2 regions of the Lysinibacillus sp. NPDC097279 genome follow, and region 1 is predicted to be linked to the other one. Evidence: riboswitches for the same ligand, from Rfam matches in the RefSeq annotation. Region 1 holds a riboswitch; the other holds the start of a gene.
The links. A riboswitch is a leader RNA that binds a small molecule or an ion and turns the genes downstream of it on or off. The one in region 1 is predicted to bind cyclic di-GMP.

Region 1 (16,960 bases):
TAAATTACTTACTGACTATTAGACGACTGCTCAATTTCAAGGTAGCATTCGATTTGAACATTTCCCTTCAACGCCTTACTAATCATACATGTTTGTTCTGCTTTTTGAGCTAGCCGATGCATCCGTTTTTCTTCATGTTCGGTTAGTTGCGGGACTTTTACATTAGGTCTATGGACAATTTTCAAATATGTAAAAACTCCATCCGTTACATCTACAAACCCTTCTGAATCCATCGACAACGCCACTACTGGTATTTTGGCGTTTTCCAGCAATGCGGCAAAGGTAATTAAATAACAAGTTGCTGAAGCACCTAATAACATTTCATCTGGATTTGTTCCGATTCCTGGTCCATTCATTTCCCGAGGAATAGAAACGATTGTATTCAATTTGCTAGCTGTTAAGTTCCCTGTCCCATTTCTTCCATTTGACCAAGATAAATTCATACTAAACTTATGTTCCATTATATAAAATGCTCCTTTTCTCTATAATTCCATTACTTATAATCAATATTTTAAATTATAATAAAGTGTCGAAAATGCCCATCCACCCATATGAATGAGTAAAAGAATTCCTAAAGCTTGAGCGGTAGAAAACTGAACACCAGCTATTAATAATAGAAATAGAACATAAATAGAAATAACCGTTATTTTCCACCCGTTCGCTAGTGAGCTTACTGTAATTTTTTCATATCTTTCATCCAGCCCATTTTTACGTGCTGCCATCCTACGTCCCCACCATAATCCAAATAGACCTCCCGAAATGCCAAGTACTATACCAAGAAAACCTAACATTTGTTCCAAACTCATCTTCAATCACTACCTTTCTCAAAAATGAATACTTCCTCAATGCTTAGTTGAAATGATTTTGCAATTTTATAGGCAAGCTCTAAAGATGGATTGTAACGACCATTTTCTATAGAAATAATTGTTTGCCTTGAAACTCCTAGTTTTTCGGATAGCTGTTCTTGCGTCCAACCAAATGATGCTCTTAATTCTTTTATACGTTGTTCCATTTTTCACCACCCCAATGTAAAGCAACCTTTACGTAAAGTTTACTTTACCATCCTTCATTTGTAAAGCATGCTTTACATATTCTCTCGAATTTTCGGAAAACAACACAATGTTATACTTGCTTTGTCTAACTACATCCATTGAAAAACAGCGAAACTTATTTTATGGTAAAATAGAAAAAACAATTTTTTAGGAGATTTAGTAATGACTTTAACCAAACAACAAGCACTACAAGCACTTAATAAAAACAAATTTATCGGTTTTACGATTTTAACAGGAAATATTATTATGAAAAAGATTAATAAAACCGACTATAATATTTTCGTATATGAAGAAGGTAACGACAAACCAATGCATTATGTAGGTTCCATTATGAACGTAATGGCAACGATGAGTGATAAGGCATCCAATAAGGATTTTATTATCGTCGAGCAACTTCCTGAGGAAAATAAGACAGCAGTTTCTAATGGGGCTAATGAACAAAAACCAGTTAAAGAGGCTGTTATAAAAACAACTAATTTGGATGAAAAAAGCCGTGCAATTGCAGGCTATGAAGAACTCTATGAAATCACTGAAAGCGGACGTATTATTACCGTACGTGAAAATCGCCCATTAGCTCGTTGCAATGATGAATATGGTTTTCATATTGTCCGTTTAACAAAAAACGGCGTTGCAGCGAATCATAATGTATTCGAACTATGGAAGCAGGCATTCCCAGAGCTTGAACAAACAAACTTTAAAGGTGCCTTAAAAGCGAAATATGGGACAGGCTGTAAGCTAATTGATAAGCCAGGTATTCACTTTTAATATAAGCATATACAGCTCTTTTACATGACAAATAAAAATCCTTAGCGTAAAAAAGACGCTAAGGATTTTTTGTTATATTAGGAAGGAAAGTAGCGCTAGGTGCCAGCGTTGTTCTGTTTGCTGTCCGTGTTTCAAAAAAAATTTTACCCATTTCTTTTCATGACGATGCACCTTTTTCCACTTAAACAGTTGAGTTATTAAAACACGTTCTACCTTTCGAAATCCTAATGCAGTTAACGTTTTACGTTTTCGCCACTCAAACCAATTAGCAGAGGTACAAATTGCAAGCCCTTCTCGTTGCACTTCATCTACAATCATTTGGAGTTTTGGTAGTTCATAATTTTTAATATATGTAGTATTTGGTGGCAATTCTTGCATAAACCCATCCGCTTCCTCGTGGATAAATTTATCATGTCGCAAAAAGGAAATGTCCTGTTTCTGTCTATAGAGCTTATAGCCTTTAAAATAATGGGCAAGAAGCTCCGTTCGCTGATCGTTTTCGAGCACTGATTGAATATTTATTTCCTGAAAGTTAGATTGGTGTTGGCCTAATTTTTGTTCTAAATAATAAATCGTAAATTTATGTCCATGAAACACCTTACATTTTAGCATGGACAGCCATTCATTCTTACCAGCTTTTGTAAACAAATATCGTAATTCACCTAATGTATTACGTTTCCATTCTACAATTCTACGATTTGTTTTCACCAACGCTAATAATGATTCTTGTAGTACCATTACAGTACGAAGCGCTCGCTCCCTCACCCCTGCAGTACTCATGATGAATTTTCTTGTAAAATCTAAATGTGTATACCAGTCAAACTTATAAGGCTCATATCCAATACCAAAATCGTATAGACGAACGTTCATACTATGTGCCTTCAGCATATTTTCTTTCTCAATTAAACGTCCAGGTCCAAACATATTGAAATCTGGCTCATGCCCCATCGCATGACAAAAATTTCTTCCTCGACAACAAATATCTAATGTAAAACCAATCCAAGTATTTTCGAATTGCAAACTGTGAACTTTTAAACTTAACGCCCCATTTTGCTGCTTTGCGAGCTGCTCAAAAAAAGCCTTTGTCCGTTGTGCTGTAAAACCACTCGTATCCATTTTCTTTTGCCATCTTCTTTCAAACAATTGAAACATGTTATCTAAATTTCCAGCATGTGCTTTTTGATATGTTATTGTTCCAAGTTCCTTCAACCGCTTTTCTCGACGATTAATACTTTTAAATCTTCGCTTATGCTTCTTTAAAAAATCGGGTAATTCAATCGACTTAAAATCTATATAAGGTGTGACAACACGAAAAACCGAATAGGGCAATTGATGTGCTAATGTATATTTCTCTAATATTGGAGAAGTATCCTTACTTTCAAGAAGGCCATGTAATACGAAGAGAACACGCGTAAATTTGCTTATAAGTTCCTTCAATAAATAATGCACAGCCTGCTCTTTCCATCTTTTTTCGGCAACTACCTCCATATAAGAAGCAAGCCCTTGTCCTAAAAAGCTAAACTGATGAATACCACCAAATCGACTTGTATGAACAAATGGAAAAAATGCGATAGCTTCCCCGTTATGCTCAACAATGTAAATTTCCACATGCTCATCGTGCCCCACTATCATCCACCAGGTTGAAATCCATTCATATTCTATAAATGGATTGTCGTTTTTTTCACGTTCAAGTATTTCAGACCAAGTATCCTTATATGTCTCTAGCTCGTTAATCGTTGTCACGAGTTTATACTCTAGCACGTGTGTAGTCACTCCTTTTTACTTTCAATAACAAAGCATCGCCTTCCTTATAAAACCCCATTATTGGGTTTTTAGCATTCCAATGTGCAATCCTATTTCTTCACCCAGTAGCCACTATATTCAAAAACGAACAAAATTAGAACAATGGTCCTTTTCTATCTGTACACTTCTCAAGTTATTAATGGAAAAACCTCCTTATCGAAAGAATAAGAAGGTTTTTAGTATTGAACAAATTATGCTTCAATAAGAGCTGCTATTTCTTGCTTACTACATTTCGCCATATGCGATGTTGCAATATAGCTCATCGTCATTCCAGGTCCAAGCGTAGCACCTGGGCCTGGATACGTTTCACCCATAATCGAAGCGGAGCAATTACCAGATGCATACAAGCCTTCAATCGGTGTTCCATCTTGCTTCACTACCCTTGCATGCTCGTCTATAACGAGCCCACCTTTTGTGCCAATATCACCTGGATATAAACGGAGCGCATAATAAGGGGCATCCTTCAATTCTGCTAAGTTCGGATTTTTTAAAGTAGGATCACCATAATAGTTATCGTACGCACTTTGTCCTCGATGGAAATCATCATCACTTCCATTACGTGCAAATGTATTAAAACGCGCAACCGTTTCAAGTAAGTTTTCTGATGGGACACCCATTTGATTTGCTAATTCCTCTATTGTTTTACCGCTTTTTACAATATCATTTTCGAACCAGCTTTTTGGAAAAGCTTGTCCAGGGAACAAACCTGTAAATATATATCGACTCTTCGCAGTTGCATCAATAACAATCCAAGAAGGTATCCCTGTATTCGTTTTTTTATGGTGTGCAAACATATTATCTACAAACTCATGATAAGGGGCAGCTTCATTTAAATAACGATTCCCTAAATTGTCCACAACCATCATATTTGGTACACCACGGTCTGCCACTAAGAAAAAAGGATGTCCTTCGGGATCAATTACGGAAGGTGCCCCCCAAACTTTATCCATTAAATCTAATTTTCCCCCAATTTTAACGCTCGGTTCAATGCAATCCCCTGTTTGCCCTTCTGGCGTTGATGTCCATTTGGCATTGGTTGGTGAAGGCAAATATTTCTCACGGTATGCTTGATTATGAGAAAAGCCCCCAGATGAAAGCACTACACCGTGTTTGGCTTCAATCTGCATTTCTTGTCCATCTCGTTCTACTATCAAACCAATCACACGATTATTTTTTACGATAAAATCTTTAAATGCAGTTGAAACCCATAAATCTCCATTCGCTTCCGCAAGTGACATACGTAAGCGTGCAATTAAAGATTGTCCTAATGCTATAGGCTCACTACCTGTTATTTTAGACTTCACTAAGCGCATACCAAGCTTTAGTGCTGTTGTTTTTCCTTTCATTGTGCGTCTAATCATATTGACCTTATGGAATTCATAGCTATTCATTGTGAAACCTTTAGTCGACATAGTAGATCGTCGCATTGTATCAGCTAAAGTTCCCATCTTTTGCAAATCAAAAATAAGTGGCTCTATCGAACGCCCTTGTGATAAACCGCCTGGCTTTTCAGGATAATAATCCGAATAGCCTTTGGCATATTGGAAACGCATATGGTTTGTATGATTACTTAAAAATTTCAACATTTCCGGCCCACATGTTATATACGCCTCTTTTAAAGCGGCTGGCACACGCTCACCAATAGTAGAATCTAAGTACAAACGTGCTAGTTCATATGTGTCAGGAACACCTGCACCTTTAATCACATGATTATTTGGAATCCATAGTGCTCCACCCGATAAGGCAGATGCTCCACCGTAACGATCAGTTTTTTCAATGACTAATGACTTCATTCCTTGCAACTTTGCTGTGAGTCCTGCTGTCAAACCTGCAGCGCCTGATCCTACTACTACTACATCATAACTTGCATCCCATTTCATACTTACATTCCTCACCTTCATTAGTAGTTAACTACATCTATGAATCTAGTGTTCCTATTCAAAAGTATAGAATTAAAGTAATATTCAGTCAATTGAATGTACCCTCTTTTTTCCAGACGATATTATTTTCGTTTACGGATGAAAATCGAGATAACAAGGATGGCACTATACAGTAAAGGCATATAGAATAAGCTTCCAGCATCTACTCCATTTTTTACAGCAATACCGATAAAAGCCCAAATAATAACAATTGGAAACAAAACATCGATTTCAATGTAGCGAATATAAATAGCAAGACATGTGGCAACCAAAAGTAACAAATTCGCCCACCATACATCAGCTATACCAAAGCCATCCCACTGATAATATGTAAGCACATAGCTAATATTTGCCATTAAGGCAACACTAATCCAGCCCATGTAAATCGAAAATGGTAATCTCCCTGCAAAACGGCGATCCCCTTTCGGATAACTTCTATAAATAAAGATTAAACTAACAAGGAGACCAATCATCATGACGATTGATAATGTAAAGTATTCATAATGCCAACATAAAAGCCAAGCAATGTTATATAAACAAGTTGATGTAACAAGGCTTAAAATAGCAGTCTCCTGATTGGCTTTCTTACGAAATAAATGAATAACCATCCATATTCCTAATACTATATAAATTACAAGCCAGATAGAAAAAACATAGCCCGCTGGCATAAACAGCACCTGTTGTTGGTTCGAAATTTCTCCTGTCGTTTTGCCATTAATACCTATTGTACTTGCTATACCATTAATGGTAATCATCAATAAAAAGCTTAAAAGCGTAACCCACTTCATAGCAATCCCCCTAATATACATAATTAAGCTACTATATAACTTATTAATTCATAAATATAACTACCCTTTTTTAAAAAATAAAATCTTTTTGGGAAAGCTTATCATTTCACTTCTTTGTACGTTCTGTTCTAGTTGTCATAGTTTACTTCGCTTACACGCAGCAATGGTCATTTATTTTCACTGGGCTCCATCATATAACCTCTTACGTTGCATATATTTTGTAAAACGAACTTAGATTATTATAGGGCGGAGGAATTTCGCAGTTGAGTGCAATGATTATTGGTGGATTTCTTTTTTTCAGTGTTAGCATAGGAGGAACAATCGCTTGGGTTTTCTCTAAGCTTTTTCAACATACAACCCAAGGATTATCATTATTATGTGGTGGATTTTTAGTCGGCTTGCTCGTACTAGACATCATTCCATCTTCTTTTCAAGTGTACAAGTCGTTTGGAATTATATTAGGCATTCTAATTGGCTATTTAATATTTCAATTACTTAGTAGTTTATTTCACCCTACAAATCAACAAAATCCCTCCGTTTCTTTGCTTGCAATCGCAATGGTCATTCATACAGTTCCTATTAGTCTTGCTATTGGTAACTTACTTGGCAATTCCGCACTTAGTATTACAATGACAGCATCAATCATTCTTCATCATCTTCCTGAGGGGTTTGCACTTACAACAGCATCTCTTTCACAAAACGGAAAGCTGTGGAAACTATTTATTTATTTCATCGGATTCTCGATGTTTTTTATACTTTTCATTTTAGTTGGTCAATATTGGAATTTAACAATTAAGGCACAAGGCGTGTTGATGGGACTATCAATAGGGTTAATCGGAACGGCTAGTATTTCAGAGTTTATTTTGCACCATGTACGAGCAGTAACCTTAAAATCCTTTATAACATATATTTTATTGGGCTATTTTTTAAGCTATATGTTTCATATATTCGTGGAATAAACGCTAAAATTATCAGAATTGTTCGGGTGACTGGCACTTTAAAAGGTATTAAAAAAATCCACTTCTCCAGCAAAAGCGCTGCGAAGTGGATTATTTTAAGTTCTATATTTTAGCTTAGAAAGTATTACTCTTCACTTACTGTCATCAACGTAAGTGCTAAAATTTTAGAAAACTGTGCACGTGTTAAATTGCCTTTTGGATTAAACTTTCCGTTTGCACCGTCAATAATTCCTAATTGCTGTAATAAGCCAATAGATTCAACAGCTTCCTGACGCATTTGATTCTTATCTGTAAAGGTATTATTTTTGTTAGCCTTTGCTACATCAAACTCCATTGCTTCTAAGTAACTTGCAGTTACATGAGCCATCTCTTCACGAGTAGCAGGCTTGTTTGGTTCAAAATAATTACCATCAAAAATTTCGAGTAAGCCATACTCTTGTAAAATTGCTACTTCCTTAGCTCCCCAGAAACCTTGCATATCTTTATATGAAGCAGGTCCTTCATAATCTTCATTTACATCTAAGCCCGAAGCACGGAAAATCATTGCAGCTAATTGACCACGAGTGACTTGCCCATTCGGATTGAATGTCGTATCAGTAGTACCAGTTACAACGCCAGCTTGATAAAGTAATTGGATATAGCTTTCAGCCCAATGGCCAATCGCATCTGTAAAATACCCACCTGGCTTTAAATCAAGGTCAGCACGGTTAAATACCGTAACTAAATCAAACATATCTGTATCACTTGCTGCTTCCCATTTTCCCGCTATAAAAATTTCAGTCTTGAAGCCATTACCAGATTGAGTAATGCGCATTTGAATCGCATCACCATACAGCTTTTTAAACTCATCAAAGTTTTCTTTTAGTGCCTGTTCCCCTTCTGGGAATAAGTTTGTCCCATCTGTGTAGGATGCCATTAATCCTTTAAGGGACATTTTTACAATAATGCTATTTTTAGAAGTAACGATTGTTATATCATCATCATCCTCAATGACTAGCTTAGAAAGTAAAAACATTTTGTAAATATCTTGATAGGACATCGATTGTACTTGATTAGTCGATGCAACAACTTGTTTAGGATGAATAATATTGGCAACTTCTACTTTTTCTTGTGCATGTGCTTGTAAGCCAAAACCTCCTGTAAAGCATGCAATACTTAGAGCGCCAGCTAAAATTGTCTTCTTCATTTTTCTTGCCCCTTTCAATTCATAAATTCAGTTTACTAAAACATCTATTAACAAATCTATAAATATATGTAAATTATTGAAAATTATATAATAGGCCTATTTTTACACAATCATACAGTCCTACTAAATCATTATGTATCTAAGTCTAAATATTCGAAGTAATTATCTACTAAAGGTTTAAATACCTATAAATTTAAAATATTACATAATAATCCTTTTTCACTATTTTGTATATTCCTTATAGTCTCCATTCAATAAAATGAATATAGGTAATGGTTATATTCCTTCTTAATAAGCACATACTTGAAGGTATAAATTTCTGTAGCAATGAAACAAAATTTTATACCATTATAATATTTGAGTTTATAATTTGATTTTCATTCAATGAAAGCAGTAGTATGAAATTGTAATAAGAAAATTATTTTAATTAGAAACTATTATATTAACGTAACAATTTCAGAGGAGGAAGTCAGGATGAATTATCAAAACATTACTGTAGCAGGAAGTGGCGTATTAGGAAGTCAGATTGCTTATCAGTCTGCTTTTAAAGGATTCAACGTTACTGTATACGATATTAATGATGATGCTTTAAAAAATGCACAGGATCGCATTACAAAGTTAAAACCATTATACCAACACGATTTGGGCGCAACACAGGAAGAAGTAGATGCTGCATATGCTCGTCTTACTTTTAAAAGCGACTTAGCAGAGGCTGTAGCAAATGCAGATCTTGTTATTGAGGCTATTCCTGAAGTTGTAAAAATCAAAACAGAATTTTACACAAACCTTGGCAAAGTTGCTCCAGCAAAAACAATTTTCGCCACAAACTCATCTACTTTATTACCAAGTCAATTTGCTGAAGCTACAGGTCGCCCTGAGAAATTTTTAGCATTACATTTTGCTAATACGATTTGGGTAAATAATACAGCCGAAATTATGAAACATCCAGGTACTGATATGAAGGTGTTTGATGAAGTTGTTGAATTTGCTCGAGCTATTGGAATGGTGCCGTTAACATTATATAAAGAACAACCTGGCTATATTTTGAACTCTCTACTCGTGCCATTTTTAGATGCAGCTGAAATGCTATTAGTAAAAGAAGTATCTGACCCTGAAACAATCGATAAAACTTGGATGATTGGGACAGGCGCTCCTCTTGGACCATTTGCTATTCTAGACGTTGTAGGTATTAATACCGCTCATAACATTGTAGAGGCAAAAGCTGCTGCAACTGGTGATGAAAACATGAAAAAGCTAGCAAACTTATTAAAAACAGAGTACATCGATAAAGGCAAATTAGGACGCGCAACAGGAGAAGGCTTCTACAAATATCCAAACCCAAGCTTCTCTAAACCTGATTTCCTTAAAAAATAAGTGCCTGGCACTCAAACAATTCACTACAATTTACTACGCTCGTCATCCATTTGATGATGAGCATAATAAAAATCCACTGTGCCCTAAAAATGCGCAGTGGATTTTTAATACAGAGAAAGTGTAGGGAAAGTGTCAGGCACCCACACAATTTCGTATCTAAATAGCGCCCCCCCACAAGGATTAGCTTAGTAAGAATCTACGGTGACTCCTGCGGGAACTCACCTAACGGAAGACGCAACAAACCGCGCGTCAGCGAGGGTTGCGGCTTACGTCGGGCTCGCGGAAAGCGCAGTAGATTTTTACGATTTCAGGAGCCAGTTTTGCTGGAACTGAGTGTCAGGCACCCACACAATTTTATCTTCTACTCATTTAATACTTCCCCTTGCGAATTCATTACTTTCACCTTATATTCATTTATCGGAGTTACTTCATTTTTCTCTTGTGAACGTAAAATTCCATATATGATTTCTTCCATTTCTAATGCAACCTTTTGTGCATTTTTCTCCGAACCAATGATAGACGTTTGCACAGTAATAAATGTGTGATGATCTGTCGTTATATTTTTAAATACATCAAATTCTTGAAGCCCTACTACAATTGCTTTCAAAAAATTAGAAAGCTCTTTATCTATAAGTTTTTTATCATCCTTTTCTGAGGTAAATTCCCACCTTTCAAAAATAACTGTATAGTCCTTAAATGGAGAAGTTTCCATAACACTTTTTGCAATCGGCTCCATATCTTTTTTTACTAAATTAAAATAATCCTCATCTGCTACAACTTGTAACACCAATTGCTTCTTTGGCGTCGTTTTCACATCAACTCCAACATATATTTCACGCAGTTTTTCTTTCAATTTCGCAATGCTTAACTGTTCTTTCGTAATGAAAGATTGCTGCATCTCTTTATTTTCCGTACTTTCAACCTCCATAAGTTTAGCGACTAGGCTAAATATAGCTACTACCATAGTAAGTATCCCCACAAAAATCCATTTCCTTTTAAACATGCTATCCCCCCTACTTAAGAAGGTATGTCATCGAAGACATAAAAAATGCCCTAACTGAATGCATAGAGGAAGTTCCCTCTAAAAAACTTTTAAAAAGCACTTGAGAAACATTTTTAATCATATTACCTTTACTTAGGAAGGGGGATGAAATATTGAAAATTACTATCGAAGAATTGGCAGAATCAAAAATTGCCTACTTTAGAAACGTCGGGGAATATGGTGAAAAGCACAACAAAGAGCTAATGGAATCTTTTAAACAATGGGCACAGCTAAATGCCTTATTTGAGGATTCACCCATTTTTGCCATTCCTCAAGATAATCCTGAAGTTACACCTAAAGAAGAGTGTCGATATGATGTTTGCGTCATGATTCCAAACGATTTCCATGTAGCAAAGCCTGCTCAGAGTGGAACATTACCTGGCGGGAAATATGCAGTTTTCTTGTTAGACCATACGAAAGAGGCAGTCAGCGAATTTTGGGGTAATATTTTTTCTGAAATCGCCAAAAATCATCTATCCATCAGACAACAGCCAATCATTGAAAGATATACATCGCAAATGATTGATAATCATCTATGTGAAATATTAGTCCCTATTCAGTAAAAACTATTTAGTATTTCTAGTCGATAGAAGCGGAGGCGATTGAGCGTTACAGATTATAGTCGGCTACGCAGAAAGTAACCGCCATATTAGAGGAAAACAGCATATAGCAAAAAAGCGTTAGATTGACATGAGTGTCAATCTAACACTTTTTTCGAAAACCATTTAGACTATAAATGAATCACACATTTTGAACAATTTTCCCATCATTCATTTTAATGACTTGATCTGTATAAGCTAACATTTCTTCATCATGTGTAACCATTAACGTTGTAATGTTTAATGTTTTGGTAAGGTCTCTAATTAACTCCATGACGTCCCTAGATCTTTTGGAATCTAAACTTGCTGTAGGTTCATCGGCAAAAAGTACTTTCGGTTTATGAATAATCGCTCGCGCAATAGCTACTCGTTGCTTCTCTCCTCCTGATAATGACGAAGGATATGCATTTTTCCGATGGTCCATCCCTACTAATTTTAAAATACGCTCTACCTCTCTTTGCTGCTCGTGTTTCTTTAATGCTGATTCCGACACTTCGAGCATAAGTAATAGCTGTTCTTCTACTGTTAGAAAGGGAACTAAATGTGCAAATTGAAAAACAAAACCAAATTCACTTGCCCGCACTTGTCGCACTTGCTCAGCTGTCAAAGCCGTCATGTTTTTCCCTTGAAAAATTACTTGGCCCTCCGATGTAGGTTGCAGTCCAGCAGCAATCGTTAATAGTGTACTTTTACCAGACCCCGAAGCACCTACTAAAGCGGTTACTTCTCCTTCTTTAAGCGTCATATTAATACCTTTTAATATTTCTTCTTGCACTTCACCATTCGTAAACGTTTTTCTAACATTCTCCATTGTAAATAGTGTCATATTAGACCTCTCCTTGCTGTATCGCTTGTAATGGTTGAATTTTTTTAATTTGGATCCCTGATATCGTTGCACCGATAAATCCAATAATGATGAATACGATCGACAATTGGGTTGTCGTTGCCAAACTTAAACTAAATGGCATTCCTTGTGGTGCGAATTGATTAAAGATTTGACTTAGCACAATTGATAACGCGAGTGAAATAACAGTTATAACAACCATTTGCGTCCAAATCATTTTAAATAGCTTACTTGTTTTTAAACCGATTGCCTTTAAAATACCGTACAAACCAATCTTTTGAACGTTCATCATGTAAAAGAAGATTGCAAACAACATGCCACTAATCACAACTAAAAACCAAACAATCATATTAAGAGACATTTGTTCTGCGCTATAACTTGAAATTGTCTTTAGAAAATCATTTTTTGAAAAAGCTTGTAATCCTGTATAGTCTTGAGAAGCATCTGCATTTGGAGCGAACACTAATTGCATTTCTTCGACACGATAAATTTCTTTGTAATCCTCCATGCTAATATAAGCTACAGGGGCATGACTATATTTCTTTTGCTCAACAAAGCCTTTTACAATAAACTTGCCACTAAATTGATTATTCGTTACTGTATCGCCTACCTGTATACCTTTATCCTTTAGTGAGCTATCTAAAATAATTTCCTCATGTTTCACCTTTTCAAATAGTGGTGAATCGGTAGCAGTGACAAAGGCAACGCTTTGCTGCTTGCCAGCCTCGTCATTTATAAAGCCCATTTGAATTGAAAAAGCAACAGCGTCCTTTTGTTTGTTTAACATGTCATTTTGGGTACTGCTATCTATTTTTGACAGATTGTACGTTTCATCTGCCTCCTCATTCATATAAAACTGTCCTGCTGGTAAATCTTTAATTAACGCAGCATTGTCTTGTGATAATCCATTTGCCAAACCTGAAATAATAAAGGTTAGTAAACTCACCAGAAAAACAATGGAACCTAAAATCACAAATCGCACTTTATTTTTCTTCATTTCTTTTAAAGCCAGGTTCATCTTAAAACCCCTCCTATTTCTTTTCACATTTTTAGAATATAGAGCCTAAATGAACAGAGCATGAACTGAAAATGAACGGAGAATGAACAAACCATTACAAATGAAATATTGTACCTAATCAAAGTAAAAAACCTTCTACTCATAAAACAAAGTAGAAAGTTAACAGTTCTAAACACCAGATAAATATGTACAGCAATATTTTAGAATTCCACCATTTTGAAAGTTGTTTTCGCTAATTGTGTACTAATGTCGCCGCTGAAAATATTTTTGTTTATTAACACGTGACAAAAGTAGTTTACAACTAAACTACCCTTCTCTTACTAAAGTAATTTACACCTAACATATTGCCTATCAATAAAATACATTATTATACCATTCAGTCATAAACCTTCACCATTTTACCCTAAAGAAGGGTGGTAAAATATAGGACAAATTGTTCTGTGGTAATTATTTTCACTATGCTATTCTTTATAGTAGAAAAATTGAATAGGCAAACCTAAGGAAATTTAGGGACGCAAAGCTATAGGGACTAAGGTTTATAACTATGTCAGCCAGTTGCCGAAGAGTACATACTACTTTTTGTTTAGTAAGGTCATAAAAAAACATATTACTGAAAAATATTTTTTTAATATAACTTCTAAAAGATGAATTGTTTATCTTTTAGTTTTTTCAGTGCCCATTACAAATGGGTATATTTGTATATTTTTTATATCCTTATTTGAGATAAAGCTACTCTTTTATGAGTAGTTTTTTTTATGTACTCCGTAGGAAAAATTCAAAACTTCATAAGGAGGATTTAAATATGAAAGTTGTAAAGATTGTAACCGTGTCTGCTCTAGCTTTAAATTTAGTAGGCGGACCATTGAATGTTTTGGCAAGTGAAAATCCTAATGGGAATATTGTCAAAACTACAGCTGAAGCAAGCACTAAGCATTCGATCGCTTCAGTGAAGAAATTTGATTTGTATGGTAAGGATATCTTAAAAGCATACGATGATGTATTTAAAATGGCCATTACAAACATTAAGTCGATTACGAACAACGGTGGAAAATATGCAAGTTCATCTATTGATAAAGCAATTGATGGTGACATGAATACCCACTGGGAAACAGGAAATCCAAATAGCGCATCGTTCACAAACGAAGTCGTAATTCAGTTCAATGAAGCAACTACGTTAAATAGAATGGTTTATGCAGCTCGTCAATCATCTACAAAAGGCAAAGGCTTTGCCCAACAGTTTGAGATTTATAGCTCAACAACGGATGCAGGTGATGACTTTACACTTGTTTCATCAGGTGAATATAAAGGATCTACTGGTGATATCGTTGAAATTCAGTTCCAACCTACAGAATTTAAACGAGTAAAATTCGTATTCACAAAAGCAAATCAAGATTGGGCAAGTGCTTCAGAATTTCAGTTTTATAAAGAAGATACAATCTCTGACAAAATGGCAACCCTTTTTACTGACGACACAATGAGCGCTGTTAGTGACAAGTTCCATTCGATTGATGCAATCAATCAATTAGATGCTGAAGCACAAGGACATCCGTTCTACGCTCAATTTAAAGAAGATATCGACAATGCAAAAGCACTACTAAGCACCGAGGCAATCGACGCAACAACAGCAGTAACTTCAACATTTAGCCATTTTGCAAACGAAGCCTACTCTCAGTTATTTAGAATGGACTACGAAAACATTAAGAGCATTCGCAATAACGGCGGGCACTGGGCTAGTGCTGTTATAGAAAATGCCATCGATGGTAATGTCAATACATATTGGGAAACGAATAGTAGCAACACAGCTACATTCTCAAATGAAGTAGAAGTCGAATTTATAGAGCCTGTAACATTAAATCGCGTTGTCTATGGAGCAAGACCATCGGACCGTAAAGGCTTTGCAGAGGAATTTGAAATTTACGCTTCACAAACAACAAAAGGTGATACTTATGAGCTCGTTGCAACAGGTAAACATAATATGGTTGCTGGATTAGTAGAAGCGAAGTTTGAACCAACAACATTTAAACGAGTGAAATTCAAATTTAAAAAGTCCAATCAAAATTGGGCAACACTTTCTGAATTAGCGTTCTATAAAGAAGATACAGTAAACGATAAGATGGCGAAGTTATTTACAGATGGAACGATGAATACTGTTTCACCAGAATTCAATAGTATCGAGCTAATTCATGCACTAGAAGAAGAAGCAAAATCGCATCCACTATATACTACTTATCAAGAAAACATTGAGTTAGCTAAGAAAGTCATTAAAGGTGAGGTCGTTACAGAAGGAAGAATTATCGTAGCGGAACAACACGGCAATATGGTGAAGCATGCTAACGAAAACTTAAAAATCGGTTTAGGTAATAACCTTCAACCAACAGGTCTTGCTGCCCAACCAGGCGATGAAATCATCGTTTATGTTGACGCAGTGGCAAATGGTCCACTACCTCGCTTATCCTTTACACAACAAGAAGGTGCTTGGAACAGTTGGAGAAGAGATGTCAGCTTAAATGTTGGTAAAAACGTGATTACCGTGCCTGCTATTCCAAAAACTTCAGCTTATAACAAGGCTGTTACACCAGGGGGCACAATTTACATTGATAACCCTTATACAGCTGAACAACAAGGAAAAGCACCGACATTACGTTTTGAAGGCGTTGAGCGAATTCCTTTTGCAACGAAATCGACGAATGTTGAAGAGTTCAAACAATTTTTAATCGACTATAAGAAGAAGTTAGATGAAGACAAAGCGAAGCATCCAAAGGTTGAAGATCGAGAAGTACTGGATATCGTAGAAGTTGTTAGTGACCATTTATTCTGGACAGGTACTGCAACAGGTGCTTATAAAACGTATATCGAAAATGGCTATAGCCCACTACAAACTATTGAATCGTACAATCGTCTAATGGATGAATTATTTAAATATAACGGTTTAGATGGTCATAATGAAAAAAATGACCCGAAATTAATTCGAGAAAATGTACGACTTGCGCAGCCTTATGCATATATGTATGCAGCTGGCGATCATATCGGCACATTAGATGATGTTGTGTCTGATATTTTAGTGCCTATCGAAGAAAAAGGCGGATCATGGGGCCTTATTCATGAAATCGGGCACCGTATGGATATCGGCGTAAGAACTTACGGTGAAGTAACAAATAATATGCTACCACAGTATATGTCAGGATTTTACGGCAAAATTGATGAACGTATTCCATATGAGTCAAACATCTATAAAAACGTACTGAAAGAAAACACAAAAGATTATAACGACCAAGGCCTATTTGAAAAACTTGCTGTTTATTGGCAACTTGAAATGTATAGTCCAGGCTATTGGGGTAAATTAAACTCATTATATCGTGAACGTAATGTTTCATTAAAAGATGGTGAACAATCTAAGCAACAATATTTAGTCGAATTCTCTTCAGAAGTACTTGGTTTAGATTTAAGTGAACATTTTGCTCGTCACGGGTTTGTTGTAACTGACGAAACGAAAGAAAAAACAAGCAAATATCCAAAACCAGATAAAAAAATATGGTATTTAAATAATAGTGCATTCGACTATAAAGGTAATGGTTTGAAAGGTAAAGAAGTAAATGTATCATTTGCTGCAA
Region 2 (16,960 bases), on a different contig from region 1:
ACTCTTGTAGACGAACTGTATCACCGTTTTGAGCACCACGCTCACGCAATGCCTCATCCACACCCATACCGCGCAATTGGCGTGCGAAACGACGAATACCATCTTCACGACTAAAGTCTGTCATTTTAAATAGACGTTCAATCGAGTAGCCACTAATGATAAATGCACCGTCATCATCACGAGTAATCTCGAAATCTTCGCCTTGCGATTGATGCTTGTACATTACTGTTGCATCTGATTGCTCCTCTACTTCTTCAAATAGTGGGAACTCAGGCGTTACTTCAAGTAAATCTGCTATAGCAAATAATAATTCTTTTAAGCCTTGGCGTGAAACTGCTGAGATTGGGAAGATTTGCACATCTTCTCCAACTTTTTTGCGGAATTCCACTAAGTTCTCTTCTGCTTCTGGCATATCCATTTTATTTGCTACAATAATTTGAGGACGCTCTGTTAAACGCAAATTATATTGCTTTAACTCCTCGTTAATTGTTAAATAATCTTCGTACGGGTCACGGCCTTCCATACCTGACATATCGATAACATGCACAATGACACGTGTACGTTCGATATGACGTAAAAATTGGTGTCCTAACCCTACGCCTTCATGCGCGCCTTCAATTAGCCCTGGTAAATCTGCCATTGCAAAGCTTCGGTGATCATCTGTTTCAATCATTCCTAAATTCGGCACGATTGTCGTAAAATGATAAGCGCCAATCTTTGGTTTTGCTGCAGAAACAACTGATAATAGTGTGGATTTACCTACACTTGGGAAACCAACTAAACCAACATCTGCTAATACTTTTAACTCTAATATAACATTTAATTCTTGTCCTGGCTCGCCTTTTTCAGAAAGCTCAGGCGCAGGATTGGCAGGTGTTGCAAAGCGAGAATTTCCGCGTCCACCACGACCTGATTTCGCGATAATCGCTTGTTGGCCATGCTCAACTAAATCTGCAATGACTTCTCCTGTTTCCTCATTCATCACAACTGTACCTGGTGGCACCTTAACAATTAAATCTTCAGCGCGTTTTCCGTGCATCCCTTTACTCATCCCGTGTTCACCACGTTCTGCTTTGAAGTGACGTTTATAACGGAAATCCATTAACGTACGTAAGCCTTCTTCTACTTCAAATACTACGTTACCTCCGTGACCGCCATCTCCACCAGCTGGCCCACCATTTGGTACATATTTTTCACGGCGAAAGGCTACCATTCCATCGCCGCCATCGCCACCTTTAACATATATCTTTACGTGATCGACAAACATTTATTTCACTCCCTATTTGCACTCAACACATATTGCCAGCACGTATTTGTCTGCACAATTGTTTGAATGTCGAATTGTTTCAAACCTTTTTCGGTGAATGCGTCTGCACTCCACAGTCCATTTAGCGTAAACGCCAAAACAAATGTATGATCGTCAACACGTACATCAAGCGCTAAGCTCTGCTCCGTAAATGGATCTAATGTATCATAAACATGCATAACTGTTTTGTTTAAATACTCTACAACATCCTTGTCAATATTATTAGTGACTGGTTTTTTGATCTCACCATTAAGCTCCAGCGGTAAAGATGGATAACGCCATCCTGCTGTTTGTAGCCACTCCATTGTTTGTGGTAATTGTAGACGATTCATGATAGACAATACTCGTAGCTGTTCCGAATAATGTTGAATAAGTTCTTTTGATTCATCAATTCTACCTAAATCTAAATTCATGCGAATAAGTTGAAGTTGATTCACATAATCATGATTTGCAAAACGTAATACCTCACTAATGGTTAGTGATTGATTGTTCATCCCATTCACTCCAATAAAGTTATCTTAACTAGTATAACAAGTTTTGATGTATTTTTCCCTTAATTCTTCATTGAAATTTAGCCAAAAAAAGGACTGCAATAAATGCAGTCCTCCGCTTTATGTCTACTTTATTAAAATTAAGCTTCTTGTGTAGCTGGGTATACAGATACTTGTTTGCGATCGCGACCTAAGCGTTCGAATTTAACAACGCCATCAACTTTAGCAAATAGTGTATCATCGCCACCACGACCTACGTTTGTACCTGGGTAAATTTTTGTACCGCGTTGACGGTAAAGAATAGAACCACCAGTTACAAATTGGCCATCAGCACGTTTAGCGCCAAGACGTTTAGACTCAGAGTCACGTCCGTTTTTTGTAGAACCTACCCCTTTTTTCGATGCGAAAAGTTGAAGGTCTAATGCTAATAACAATTTCATTCTGTTCCACCTCCTACTTGGTTGTAGTTGATTTGGATATATTGTCCGTAATTTTGCACCATAGAATACACTTGAGCAGTCATTACTTGGACAATTAATTGTAGTTTCGTATCAATTTCAGGCTCTAAATCTGTTGGTAAAGATACCTTAAGATAACCTCCACCTTCAGCTGCTTGTTCAACTTCTGGTTGCAATTGTAATAATGCATAAATCGCATTCACCGTACCAATGGCAATGGTAGATGCGCCTGCACATACTAGATCTTTACCAGATTCGTCGTACTCAGCATGTCCTGAAAATTCAAATGCAGACACATGTCTGTTTTCATCATGATGTATCGTAACTTTTATCAAATGTTACACCTCACAATTAAGCATTGATTGATTCAACAACTAATTTTGTATAAGGTTGACGGTGACCTTGTTTACGACGGTAGTTCTTTTTAGCTTTCAATTTGAAAACAACGATTTTCTTTTGACGGCCTTCTTTCACAGCTTTAGCTGTTACTGTAGCGCCTTCTACGAATGGAGCTCCAACTTTAACGTTTTCGCCACCTACGAATAGAACTTTATCGAAAGTTACAACCTCGTCAGCTTCTACGCCTAATTTCTCAACATAGATTTCTTGACCAGCTTCTACTTTGATTTGTTTACCACCAGTTTCAATAATTGCGTACATTTTACTGCACCTCCTCTTAGACTCAGACTCGCCTGTTTATGAAGGTGATCCAAAGATGCTTAAACCTTCCCAGAGCGGTTGTAGTAGCACGGGTGCTACAAACAATAACATTAAAATACTACCACATGGATTCTATCAAGTCAACCTGTTCATTACATATTTCTCAAATGCTAAACGGTACTTTCGATAGTTCCATTCTTTTAGTACTTGCAACCATATAAACAGGCACAAAACAGCTAAAAAAATGGATTGTGGTAAATTTCCTAAAGTTACTATGAATAGTATAGTGGCAAAAATAAGAGAAAGCGAATAATAATATTCAAAAACTCGCACACTTGGATAAAATAAAAATAAACAAGCTAATAGTATCCTTCCACCATCTAGTGGAATGATGGGTATTAAATTAATTACTAGTAATACTAGCTGCACATTGACAAGTCGAATGGCAATTAAATCCGGCATAAAAAAAGCAAGACCAATCCCCAGTATTGTGGCGATTGGACCTCCTAGTGCAATCCAAAGTAGTGAAGATGCCTGCACAGCTGCTGGATTTTCAAATTCTATTTCCCCTCCATAGGGTGCGATCACACATGATTTTATTTTCACGCCACAAAGCACCGCAGCCAATATATGGCCCGCTTCATGCCATAGCAAAGAAGTTAAAATAATTGCATAATAAGCGATCTGACCACTGAAAATCATTAACAGAATCAGAGGGATACAAAGTAAATGCAATTTAACCTTCATCGTTCTCCGTCGTTTCAAGCCACTGCACAATTTCTTCTAAATTTAAATGCTTTTTGTCTTTCTCAATCGAAATATAGAGTTGTCCAGTCTGCTTCATACCGATCAAGTCGTTGGCCTGTATTGTTGTGTATGGTAACTGTGCTAAACTATCAAGCATCCCATAAGAGACAGTTGTACCATCCTCATAGCTAACTGTCATCGTTTTACCAGTATATTTAGTATGACCTGTAAAAACAACGAGCCCACTTTGGCCCGCATATACAGGGAGGCCCACATCATATTGTAATAAAAACCCCTCTTTAAAAACTTGCGCATTTGAAAACGTTAATAGTTCAGTTTGCCCTATATCACTGGAAACCATTATCGTTTCTTCCTCTTTTTTCAGCAGACTTTTTCCGAGCTCACTTAAATATGTTAAATCTGCTGATGTCGTTACAAGCTTTCGCACAGGTGTTTCCATTACGCCTTGATCTTCTAAGCGAATCATAAGCATAATTGCAGCCACAAGTAATATCATGACAATCCATTTCCATTTTTTAAACAAGCTCTCATCCTCTTTTTTCACACTATATGAGGCAGCATGTCCATTCATGCATGTGCCAGTCACTCATACAATTCTCACACAATTTACTAACAATAAAAAAACCTTTCCGCGCATGTGCACGAAAAGGTTTTGATTATCTTGAAAATAATGCTTTAAGTTTTGAGAACATTCCACGATGCTCGTCCTCAATGGCCATTAATGGCACAGATTCACCTAATATGCGACGGGCAATATTACGGTAACCTAAAGATGCCTTATTCGTTGGATCCATAACGACTGGCTCACCTTTATTTGAGGATGAGATAACACCTTCACTATCAACAATAATGCCTAATAGATCAATAGACAAATGTGTTGTAATTTCATTGACGTCCAGTGTATCGCCGTTTTTCATCATATGCTGACGAATACGATTAATAATAAGTTTAGGAGCTGTAATTTCTTCTTGTTCAAGCAGTCCAATAATTCGGTCTGCATCCCGTACAGCAGAAATTTCTGGTGTTGTTACAACGATTGCATGGTCTGCACCTGCTACCGCATTGCGATAACCTTGCTCAATACCAGCAGGGCAATCTATTAAAACATAATCATAGTCTCTCTTTAATTCCTCTACTAAGCTCTCCATTTGCTCAGGTGTGACAGCATTTTTATCTGTCGTTTGAGCAGCAGGTAATAAAAATAGTTTATCATCTACACGTTTATCTTTAATCAATGCTTGATGGATTTTGCAACGTCCTTCAACAACATCAACTAAATCATAAATAATACGGTTTTCGAGACCTAGAATCACATCTAAATTTCTCAAGCCAATATCTGTATCTACTAAACATACTTTTTTCCCTTGTAGAGCCAATGCAGTCCCGAGGTTAGCCGTTGTTGTCGTTTTACCGACACCGCCCTTACCTGAAGTTATGACGATCGCTTCTCCCACACTAGCTTCCTCCCTTAGACACATTTAATAATGGTCGAATATTTTTTAACGCATGAATTTGATCGTACGCAATACGCCCATCATAGCCGATAAATGCACAAGCCATGTCTGCTTGATTGATAGCTTTTACATGTTCATCAGACATTGCCTCAACCTGATCAGCAATCATAATATGTGTGGCTTCTAAACGAGAGGCAGCAATGATTGCTTCCTTATTTCCATGTACACCTGCATGTACAATTCCCTTTAGTCTGCCAAGGACGTATACATTACCACCAGCTTCTACCCGTCCATTCGGATTCACATTCCCCACAATTACTATATCCCCTGAGGCACGTAGAATTTGTCCCGATCTGACCACTCCTACATATGTATCTTGTTGGCTTTCTATCATTTTCTTGTTGCTCTCATGGACAGTCAGTACTTCACTTTGCACTTTTGCTACAACTAATTGTTCTGATTCTTGAACAATTTTCACTAGCTCTTTTACTTGTTCATCTGAACAGTATCGATAGCCTAAATGTAATTGTACATCTACTTTACCATCGATACCGCCTTCTGAAACTTTTCGCTTTAGCTCTTCTACTAAATCGGCATACGAACATTGATCGTCTAAACGAAGAACAAAACCATCCTTTGTTCCCTTCATATTAACTAATTGTTTTTTCATGAATGCCTCACCTCACGTTGCTCTTGATATTAAGAAACTTCACGTGCTCTCTGTAAGACACGCGCATTAATTAGATACTTGAAGGCCCAACCAAGAATCATTAAAAATAACGTATTTGCAATGATTGTTGGCAGTAGTCGTGATTGTAAGAAATCCGTTAACGGTATCGTTGTAAAAGCGATTAGATAGAAGAATTGATAAAGTACGAATTCTAAAATTGCTACTAAAACAACTGAAATAGTTGTAGTCACAACTAAGTGCTGATGAATTATTTTCACGATAGACCCTGCTAAAAAACAAATTAGCGGATATAGTACCGAATATAATCCAATAATATCAATGTAAAACACATCATACAAGACACCAAAAAAAAGTCCATACATTACCGCTCGTTGACGGCTGTAATAGATGGATATAAATATTAAGTATAGAATTAGAAATCGAGGTACTAGATAATAGACATGCCCGCCCACTTCAATCGGTGAAAGCATAGCAAACTCTGGTTCTAGTAAAAATAGCAATACTGCAACAGAGGGAATAAGAAACCGAACCATTACTTTTCCCCCTCTTCAGTAACCTTTTGTGGATTTGTTAAATCTTCATTCGTTGCATCTCCGTCAGAACCATCAATAACTGTTAATGATCGTTTTGCGATAACAACATTTTCTAATAGAGAAAAATCAGCAGATGGTTTTACATAAGCCATTTTCGTTAAGCCAAAATCATCTGTGCTAACTTCCGTAATTTCTCCGATTGGTACACCTTTAGGGAAAATACCACCTAAACCTGAAGAAACTACTTTTTCGCCTTCCTTCACATTTAAGCTAGAATCGATTCGCTTCATAATGAGTTCATTTCGTTCTTTATCAAAGCCCTCGATTAAACCGTATGCTTCTTTTTCTCCTAAAACCATCGCTGACACACGATAATTAGGATTATTTGTATATAAAAGCTCAACCTCAGAGGTGAAAGGAGTCACTAACGTAATTTTACCGATTAGCCCTTTCGCTGTCATAACTGCCATATTTTTTTCTACACCATGGGATGAACCTTTATCTAAAATAATTTTTTCTTCCCATTGGTCTGGATTTCTAGCAATAACCGTTGCTTGAATAGGATTAAACGCCTTTAAACTTTCTGACTTTGTAAGTTCTAATAGCTTTTCATTTTCAGATTTTAATACCAATGCTTCGGCTTGTACAGCTGCAAAATCTTCTAAGCGTGCTTTTAAACGTTTGTTTTCTTCGTACGTGTTTAAGAGGGAGTCAATATTATTAAAAATACCAGCTATGTAATTCGCCGGCTTCGCAACAATAGATTGCGCGACGCCGACAGTATCTTTAATAATTTGCTCTGGTAAAGTTGCGTTCGTCCGATCTCGTAATGAGAAGCTAATCAATGCCACAAGAAAAACCATGCCCACTAATAGCAGTATTAATTTCTTATTGAAAAAAAAATGTGGCATTGCCTAAACCTCCTTACCCTTTTACTTGTTGTTGACGAATTAGATCAATATGATCTAGAGCTTTACCTGTTCCAATAGCTACACAGTCTAATGGATCTTCTGCAATAAATACAGGCATATTTGTTTCACGGCTAATAACTTTGTCTAAATTCGTTAATAATGCGCCACCACCAGTTAACACAATACCTCGCTCCATCACGTCTGCAGATAATTCTGGAGGTGTTTGTTCTAATGTTTTACGTACACCGTCAATAATTGACGATACCGCTTCACGCAATGAATCTGAAATTTCCTGAGACGAAATCTCAATTGTTTTTGGTAAACCTGTTAAAAGGTCACGACCTCTAATTTCCATTTTCTCTTCTGGGCCTTCAGCGAATGCTGTCCCAATTTCCATTTTAACTGCTTCTGCAGTACGTTCACCAATTGTTAAGTTATACGATTTACGGATATATGAAATGATTGATTGATCCATAGCATCCCCGCCAATACGTACAGATTCACTTGTCACAATACCACCTAAAGAGATTACCGCTACTTCAGTTGTACCGCCACCGATATCAACAACCATAGAACCAGTTGGATCCCAAACAGGTAAGTTTGCTCCAATAGCAGCTGCAAATGGTTCTTCAATTGTAAAGGCTTCTTTTGCACCAGCTTGACGAGAAGCATCGATAACTGCACGTTGCTCTACCGATGTAATACCGTATGGCACACAAATCATTACATTCGGTTTTTTCCAATTTCCGCCGGAATTTTTACAAGCTTCTTTTAAATAATATTCAATCATCGCTGTTGTAATATCATAATCAGCAATAACGCCATCTTTCATCGGACGAATCGCCACGATTGATCCAGGTGTACGGCCAATCATATTTTTCGCATCATTACCAACTGCAACGATGTCTCCTGTTTTTGTGTTTTTTGCTACTACTGAAGGCTCGCGTAAAACGATCCCCTTCCCTTTAATAAAAACTAATGTATTCGCTGTGCCAAGGTCAATCCCGACATCTTTACTACCTAATCCAAACAAATTGTGTACTCCCTTTCTATTTAAGCCATACTATCGTTGACATAAAATCATACCGTTCATTATAACGGATAAATGCAAGAATTTGTAGTGCCACATACCACATCTTGCAGAAAACTTACTATTTTAATTCCCTCTTAAACTAAAAATAGTACGTATAGATTAGCATATTATTTTTTTTCATGTAAGACAACGCATTATAGGCTACCAATTTTTGTGAATGCTATAGATATTTTTCTACGAATACAATAACGTCATTCAATCAAAAAGGTTCATTTTTTATTAAAGTGCTTAAAAACCGTTCAAACTATACTGACCCTAAAATAAACTAGAAAAAATTTTTGCAAGATAAAACGCATTTCGGAGCATTAACGCCTTTTGTATTCTAAAAAGCTCTGCAAAAATTTTGCAGAGCTCAGCTTGTTGCCAAAGCTATTTAATTTGCAAAATGCTCTGTAGCAAAACGTACTAGCCCCACTATTGCAAGCACAAGCATTATTCTATTCGCTGGCGAGTAGTTAGGTTAATGGGATGCCTTCTAAAGGCTGACGCTTATTTACTAGAAGCTCCAGCAAGGAAGCCTTTACGCGTACAGTGCTAAAAATAACCTTTTTCTTTTAAGCTAGTAAACTGGTGGTCACCGATGATGATATGATCCAGTAACTCAATACCAATAATAAAACCAGCTTCCTGAATTCTTTTCGTTACCTCAATATCTTCCGGGCTCGGTGTCGGCACACCACTTGGGTGATTATGAGCACAAATAATTGAGGCAGCAGAGCGCTTTACAGCCTCACGAAAGATTTCTCTCGGATGCACAATGGACGCATTCAAACCCCCGATAAAAATCGTTTTTTTATGAATGATTTGATTTTTCACATCAAGAAAAAGGACAACAAAATGTTCCTGACTTAAAGAGATCATATCAGGCATAAGGTAAGCTGCGGCGTCTTGCGGAGAACGAACCGTATATTTATCATCATTTTGCTTTTGAGACAAGCGCCTTCCGAGTTCGATTGCGGCTAATAGTTGAATTGCCTTTACCTCTCCAATACCCTTTATGGCGACCATTTCTTCAATTGTTGCATGTTTTAATTGGTGTAAACGTTCAAATGTATTTAAAACACGATTGGCAAGGACAAGAACAGATTCTTCCTTCGTGCCTGTCCTCAGTAATATAGCCAATAGCTCCTGATTGGATAAGCTCTTAGCACCTTGCCGTAATAGTCTTTCCCGAGGTCGATCTGCTAAATGAACGTCGCGAATCATCATATCTGGTATAACATCTATTGGCAATAGCTTCACTCCTTCGCAAATTGGATAATTCGTCGTGCTACCAATTGCGCGAACAACGCTGCAAGTGGTAAGCCCACAACATTGTTATAATCTCCTTCAATTCGCTCAACTAAAAGGGTACCAACTGTTTGAATACCATAACCGCCTGCCTTATCATAAGAATCTCCAGAGGCTACATACGCTTCTATAAGCTCCTGTGATAAAGTATGGAATACAACAGCTGTTTCTTCGACAAATGTCGTTTCCAATCCATTTGGTTCAATGATGGCAACAGCAGTCATGACCGCATGACGCTTGCCTGATAACCGTGATAAGTGAGAAATGGCTTCCTCACGTGTTTTTGGCTTATGCAGTAGCTCATTGTCAAAGACGACAATCGTATCTGCACCAATAATCGTTGCATTTGATACTTTTTGAGCGACATCCCGCGTTTTTAAAAGTGCCACACCTTTCACATAATCTTGCATTGTTGTTGCGGTTACGCTTGTCTCTTCTACTTCACTTGTCACAATTTCAAACGGAAGGTCAAGCATCGCAAGCAATTCTTTACGTCGTGGTGATGCGGAAGCAAGCACTAATTTATGATTCGTTTCAAACATTTTTTCACCATTCCTCCTTCTCTCTATCATAACGGAGAAAGTGGTTTTTGAAAATTTTCTAAAAATCAAGATAATGTACTTTTTGCTATATTCTTTACTTAAAATTTCGTTTGAAGACAAGGATTTTTGGATTTGTAATGCGCAAAAATTTGAAGACGGATAATGCTTATATCACTAGAAATAGATGTTGCTGCCTTGCCAATACTTTGCCAATCGGAAGGCAATGTGGAATCATTTGCTGCCTCACTAAAATTTAATTTTTTCGTATTTTTATCTGCTAATACATTCGTTATTTCTGCAATGGTCGGCTCTTTACAACTATCGCCAGTAACATTGAAAACTTTTTTAAATGTTGGAGGATCCTTTAAAAAAACTAAGTCACTTTCCTCTGTCACCATACTTGTCCATACATAATATTTACTCTCTACTTCCACAATTGCACTTTCTTGCAGTGTAGGATGTTCTGCTATAAACGCACTTGCACTTTCATAATTAGAAAATACACCTGCTTGACTCGCATAAAACATTGTCGAGGTTCCAGTACCTCCTGCTGTCGGTATTGTTTCTGAATTTCCCTCTACTGGTGCTTCCGTTTCGTTTTTTGCGACCTCGCTATCCTTTTTTAAAGAAAATTGGGTACTTGCCTGGAGAACACCTAAAAAAATGGCTACCCCAAAAAGACCCACGATGCCACCAATTAGCATTGCGCGCACTATTTGTTTTCTGATTACCTGACTAACAATTTTCATACGTTCATCACCTCTTATTTCAACCTATCAAAATAAACATAAAAAAAGACGAGACTACTGTCGTCTCGTCTAAAAAATTTATCGCTATAAACTTTCAAAAACCGTCTTTAATTTTCAAAGCTCGTCACATCATGATCGCTCGCCTAATTTCGTGCATTCTCCACGTTAAACACGGCTATAGAGCTTGTTTCCACGCTGTGACACTTTCATAATACATGTGGTTCAACTAACGGAAGGTTACGTTGTTTTCAGTAGAACGATGACGAATTACTTGTCCTTCTTGTAATTATAAAACTATAAATTGACGTTCCTAATTGTTGGATTGTAGTAACCTACTACGAACCTCTGTTAATAAATATAAAGAGCCTGATACAATTGTTCTGCACTGGTTTTCTGATTGCTGTTGTATAAATTGAATGTAATCACGTAAAACCACTTTATGGGGTGCATTACTTAGTTCTACCATATCTTTTGCGGACATAGCACGCGGATTATCAAAATCAACAAAATAAAAATGATCGCTAATTTGCTCAAAGTATTGCAAAACTTCTTTTACATCTTTATCACCTAATATGCCTATAACGAACGTAATGGACTCATCAGGAAATTCTCGACGGACCGTCTCTACCAATTTTTCTGCACTTGCTGGATTATGCGCACCGTCAAAAATAATATAAGGCATTACTTCTTCAAAACGTCCTAAAATACTTGCCATTTTAATACCATAGCGTATGCTTTCTTCGTTGATGGCAACGTCTAATGCTGTAGCTACTTCAAAAAAAGCGGTAATAGCTAATGCCATATTATTACCCTGATGCGGCCCTTTCATCTTACGAGTGAGATTGGCAATACATATGTTTTTTTCTTTATTTGTATAACACTCATCATCATCCATTTGCTCAATTGTAAATTGTTTTGATAGCTCTAAAATTGGAGCATGCTTTGCTTTTGCAACTTTATTAATTATGGCCATCGCCTCTAACGGTACCTCACCAATAACAACAGGACGATTTTGCTTAATAATCCCTGCTTTATGCTCGGCAATACTTTCAATTGTCGTTCCTAAAAATTTCGTATGTTCAAGCGCAATACTTGGAATAATGGAGACAATGGGCATTACGACATTAGTACTATCTAGTAAGCCCCCCATACCCGCTTCAATGAATGCCACATCTACGTCGCTATGGACAAAGTGCAAAAATGCTGCAACTGTTAGTAGCTCAAAATCTGTCAGCTTCCCACTAAGTCCGGCACTTTTCATTTGTTGAAAAACGCAATCCATCTCTTCTTTAGAAATTGGCTTGCTCATTACTTGAATTTGATCATGCACATTTAAAATGCAAGGAGACATAAACTTCCCTACTTTTAAACCATGTTGTTGCGCAATCGACTCTAAAAATGTCAGTGTTGAGCCTTTGCCGTTCGTACCTGCAAGATGCACAATTTGTAGTTTTCTCTCTGGATTTCCCACTAGTGCTAAAGCTTCTTCAATAGCCGTTAGTCCAGGCTTAATGATATCATCACTTGCTAATGCCCATTTTTTTTTATATTGATCAAACTGAGGAATCATCGTGTTTCCTCCTTCAACCATTGCCGAACTTCCGCTATAAAATAAAGTGAGCCAGTAATTACAACAATATCTTGAGGCTCCCTGCTTTGTATAACGGTTTGGACTATTGCCTGCCAATTCGCATCATATTGTTTGTTATTATGTGTTGATAACATCGCTAATTTTTCAGCTGGCATGGCATTTGGCAAGCCAATTTGTGTAAACGACATAGAAGTTGCCACTGCATCCATTAATGCAATACTATTTGCATGATCTTTATCAGAAAGCGCTGCATAAATAAAGTGATAATGATGATGCGAATAAACTGTCTGAAGCGTTTGAATCAATGCGGCGGTTCCTTCTGAATTATGGGCACCGTCTAGCACAATATTATTTGGAAATTGTTCAAAGCGGCCTGCCCACTGTGCAGTTTGAAGCGCCTGAAGCATAGCCTGTTCTGTTAGTTGAATATGTCCCTGCTCACGTAAAATATCCATTGCTGTTATGGCAAGACTGGCATTAGCAATTTGATGCTCTCCAGCCATTTTTAATTGAATATCAGTTAGTTCAACATTTGCATTACGATAATTAAAGGATTGCATACCAACCCGTTGATTTTGTGCTACGACGTGAAAATCGTATCCTAAAACAAGACATTTGGCTTGACGTTGTTGTGCAACTTTTTGAATAACAGCAAGCGCCTCATCGTTTTTAACGCCCACCACAACAGGCACTCCTTCTTTAATAATCCCTGCCTTTTCAAATGCAACTTTCGCATACGTATCGCCTAAAAATGCTGTATGCTCCAATGAAATTGTCGTAATAATTGAAACAAGTGGTGTGATCACATTGGTCGCATCTAAGCGCCCACCAAGCCCTGTTTCAATAAGTGCAAAATCTACTTCTTCTTCAGCAAAATACTGGAACATAATAAGTGTTACGACCTCAAAAAAGCTTGGATAGTCCCCATTATAATGCGCTTCAATAATTGAAGCGATATTGTTCATATATTGTAAAAATTGCTCATCCGAAATTTGCATGCCGTTAATCGTCATCCGTTCATTGACACGCGTTAAATGCGGAGAAGTAAAAGCCCCTACTCGATAACCTGCATTCTCCAACATCTCCCTCAATACATTTACAGTAGACCCTTTGCCATTGGAACCTGCTAGATGTATAGTTCGTAGCTTGTTCTGCGGGTCTCCCAAACGAGCCAATACTTCGCGCATCATTACTAATGGCTCACGTTTATGATCAACCGCTTTTAATGTAAAAATAAAATCTGTACATGCTTTTATCGTTGTAAACAAAAGAAACACTCCCTCTCACTCTAGTATAAAGCGTGCCAGGCACACAAACAATTCTGACACAATTTTAAAAACACACAGAAAAGCACTGTAGGAGTGATTATCTGTGTGTTTTTAACTAGTTTTTTGCAAATAAACAGCAAATTAATGTAATTGATGGACGCCTAAAAGAGCACCCATATCGTCTAAAATAATTTTTGCATCATTATTTAAAAGTGGCAATACATCTGATCTTTGCACTAATTCAAATGAGTTTTTTAATGTTCTTTTCAACATTGAAATATCAAAGTTCGAACAATACTCATTAATTTTATTAATCACTAGGAAATCAGTTCGTGTTAATGTTTGTTTGACTTCATTGTGCCCGTCGCCATTTGCTAATATATGTTTAATAAGTACACGCCCACTTGCGTTTAATAGGCGATAGTATTTTGCTTCCGATAGCTTTAGAAGATTTGCCTCTATTAGTCCTCTTGCATTCACAAAATCTAAATCATCACAGGCTTTGTTGACCTTCACTACTATTGTTCCAATATTTCCAGACATGAAAAACCTCCAAAATTATTATCGTAACAAAGAAAAAAGCTATTCTAATCACAATAGAATAGCCATAAAATTAAATGAAATTACATTAAATGGTAACCAGGCAATCATAGTAAAAAAAACAATTCTCTCTTCACCTTAGACCCTAGGCTTTGCGTCCTAACCTTTCGGGTAGTTTGCCTTTATCTATTATACTAACTACATTGTATAATACTATATAATATTTCCTAACTCAATACATATCTTTTGACGCATAAAAAGAAAAACAGCAGATGACTTTTTCACCATCTGCTGTTTCAATAAATCATTTTAATGATTACATATTTTTTAGTTCTTCTAAACGTTTTAATACAACGGCATGTTTACCTTCATAGTCCGCTAATTTTTCGCGTTCTGCGTTAACCAATGCTTCTGGTGCTTTTGATACAAATTTCTCATTTGACAGCTTACCAGTAACAAGCTTCACTTCTTTTGCCCATTTTTCTAATTCTTTTTCCAGACGAGCAATCTCTTCCTCTAAGTTGATAAGTCCTACAAGTGGTAAGAATAGCTCTGCTCCTGTTACTACGGCCGTCATAGACTGTCCTGGAGCCTCTAAGCCTTCACCAATTGTTAATGGCTCTGGATTACAGAATTTTTCTAAATAGCCTTTATTCGCTTCAAGAATGGCAACGGTAGCTGCATCTTTAGCAGAAATGTATAATGGTACTTTTTTGCTCATTGGTGTGTTCACTTCCGCACGAATATTGCGCACTGAACGTATAATATCCATAAGAAGCTTCATATTGTCTGCTTCTTCAGCAAAGTGAAGGTCTGCACGTACCGTTGGCCATGCTGCAACTGTAATTGACTCACCTTCATGCGGTAAGTGTTGCCAAATTTCTTCTGTAATGAATGGCATAAGCGGATGTAATAGACGCATTGTTTGGTCTAGTACATAAGCTAATATAGAGCGAGTCGTTTTCTTAGCAGCTTCATCTTCACCATTCAATGGTAATTTCGCCATTTCAATATACCAAGAACAGAAATCATCCCAAATGAAGTTATAGAGCTCACGTCCTACTTCACCGAATTCATAGCGGTCTGCTAACGATGTTACACGTTCAATCGTCTCATTTAAGCGAGTCAAAATCCACTTATCGGCAACTGATTTTTCACCAGTTAAGTCGATTTCGTCAAATGACATACCATCCATATTCATTAATGCAAAACGAGAAGCATTCCAAATTTTATTAGCAAAGTTCCAAACCGACTCTACTTTTTCAGTTGTATAACGTAAATCTTGACCTGGAGATGAGCCTGTAGCTAAGAAATAACGAAGTGAATCAGCACCGTATTTCTCAATAACATCCATAGGATCTACACCATTACCAAGTGATTTACTCATCTTACGTCCTTCACCATCACGTACTAATCCATGGATTAATACATCTTTGAATGGGCGTTGTTCCGTAAATTCAATACCTTGGAAAATCATACGAGAAACCCAGAAGAAAATAATATCATAGCCCGTTACAAGCGTACTTGTTGGGTAGTAACGTTGATATTCTTCATTTGCCTCGTCTGGCCAACCCATTGTAGAAAACGGCCATAGTGCAGATGAGAACCATGTATCTAATACGTCTTCATCTTGTGTCCAATTTTCTGCATCAGCAGGGGCTTCTTTCCCTACGTAAATCTCACCTGTTTCATTGTGATACCAGGCAGGAATTTGATGTCCCCACCATAGTTGACGAGAGATACACCAGTCACGGATATTTTCCATCCAACGAGAATATGTGTTTTCAAAACGAGAAGGTACAAAATTCACTTTACCTTCCTCATCTTTTTGAAGCTCTAAAGAAGCATCTGCAAGTGGTTGCATTTTAACGAACCATTGTGCAGATAGGTAAGGTTCAACAACCGCACCAGAACGTTCAGAGTGTCCTACAGAGTGCATATGCTCTTCAATGTTAATTAAGACACCCGCTTCTTGTAAATCTGCTACGATTTGTTTACGACATTCAAAACGATCCATGCCATTATATTTACCAGCAAGTTCATTCATTGTGCCATCTTCATTCATAACAAGAATGCGTTCTAAATTATGGCGGTTACCAACTTCAAAGTCGTTCGGGTCATGGGCTGGAGTCATTTTTACAACGCCCGTACCGAATTCCATATCAACATAATCATCTGCTACGATTGGAATTTCACGACCGACAATCGGTAAAATAACTGTTTTACCAATTAAATGTTGATAACGCTCATCTTTCGGGTGAACTGCTACGCCAGAGTCACCTAGCATTGTTTCAGGGCGAGTTGTGGCCACTTCCACAAAGCCTGAGCCATCTGCTAACGGGTATTTCATATGGTAGAATGCACCTTGAACATCCTGATAGATTACTTCAATATCAGATAAGGCTGTTTTCGCTGCTGGGTCCCAGTTAATAATACGCTCCCCGCGATAAATTAAGCCTTTTTCATATAATTGAACGAATACTGTTTTAACTGCATCTGATAGACCTGCATCGAGTGTGAAACGTTCACGAGAGTAGTCTAATGCAAGGCCAAGCTTCGCCCATTGTGCGCGAATGTGTCCAGCATACTCTTCTTTCCACTCCCACGTTTTTTCT

Region 2: it holds a riboswitch for cyclic di-GMP, as region 1 does, so the genes downstream of both, ACIQ1H_RS01525 (hypothetical protein) here and ACIQ1H_RS16530 (NPCBM/NEW2 domain-containing protein) in region 1, are expected to answer to the same signal.

Annotation. Positions count from the first base shown of each region.
Region 1 covers NZ_JBIWDA010000004.1:96,256-113,215, forward strand. Annotated here, with positions in the region: gene ACIQ1H_RS16460 (SACOL1771 family peroxiredoxin) at 9-464, opposite strand; gene ACIQ1H_RS16465 (hypothetical protein) at 504-806, opposite strand; gene ACIQ1H_RS16470 (helix-turn-helix transcriptional regulator) at 809-1,012, opposite strand; gene ACIQ1H_RS16475 (NUMOD4 domain-containing protein) at 1,215-1,817, shown strand; gene ACIQ1H_RS16480 (GNAT family N-acetyltransferase) at 1,890-3,578, opposite strand; gene ACIQ1H_RS16485 (FAD-dependent oxidoreductase) at 3,812-5,500, opposite strand; gene ACIQ1H_RS16490 (tryptophan-rich sensory protein) at 5,623-6,327, opposite strand; gene ACIQ1H_RS16495 (ZIP family metal transporter) at 6,600-7,286, shown strand; gene ACIQ1H_RS16500 (S-layer homology domain-containing protein) at 7,411-8,472, opposite strand; gene ACIQ1H_RS16505 (3-hydroxyacyl-CoA dehydrogenase) at 8,947-9,846, shown strand; gene ACIQ1H_RS16510 (hypothetical protein) at 10,208-10,849, opposite strand; gene ACIQ1H_RS16515 (AraC family transcriptional regulator) at 11,002-11,451, shown strand; gene ACIQ1H_RS16520 (ABC transporter ATP-binding protein) at 11,630-12,313, opposite strand; gene ACIQ1H_RS16525 (ABC transporter permease) at 12,315-13,349, opposite strand; cyclic di-GMP riboswitch class I at 13,829-13,912, shown strand; gene ACIQ1H_RS16530 (NPCBM/NEW2 domain-containing protein) at 14,152-16,960, shown strand, end outside.
Region 2 covers NZ_JBIWDA010000001.1:331,160-348,119, reverse strand. Annotated here, with positions in the region: gene obgE (GTPase ObgE) at 1-1,267, opposite strand, end outside; gene ACIQ1H_RS01605 (Spo0B domain-containing protein) at 1,273-1,800, opposite strand; gene rpmA (50S ribosomal protein L27) at 1,938-2,237, opposite strand; gene ACIQ1H_RS01595 (ribosomal-processing cysteine protease Prp) at 2,234-2,590, opposite strand; gene rplU (50S ribosomal protein L21) at 2,607-2,915, opposite strand; ribosomal protein L21 leader region at 2,930-3,005, opposite strand; gene ACIQ1H_RS01585 (zinc metalloprotease) at 3,051-3,662, opposite strand; gene ACIQ1H_RS01580 (M23 family metallopeptidase) at 3,652-4,206, opposite strand; gene minD (septum site-determining protein MinD) at 4,340-5,137, opposite strand; gene minC (septum site-determining protein MinC) at 5,139-5,807, opposite strand; gene mreD (rod shape-determining protein MreD) at 5,837-6,361, opposite strand; gene mreC (rod shape-determining protein MreC) at 6,361-7,272, opposite strand; gene ACIQ1H_RS01555 (rod shape-determining protein) at 7,286-8,305, opposite strand; gene radC (RadC family protein) at 8,900-9,571, opposite strand; gene ACIQ1H_RS01545 (Maf family protein) at 9,604-10,197, opposite strand; gene ACIQ1H_RS01540 (hypothetical protein) at 10,296-10,946, opposite strand; gene ACIQ1H_RS01535 (bifunctional folylpolyglutamate synthase/dihydrofolate synthase) at 11,257-12,516, opposite strand; gene ACIQ1H_RS01530 (bifunctional folylpolyglutamate synthase/dihydrofolate synthase) at 12,513-13,805, opposite strand; gene ACIQ1H_RS01525 (hypothetical protein) at 13,947-14,348, opposite strand; cyclic di-GMP riboswitch class I at 14,437-14,536, opposite strand; gene ACIQ1H_RS01520 (valine--tRNA ligase) at 14,662-16,960, opposite strand, start outside.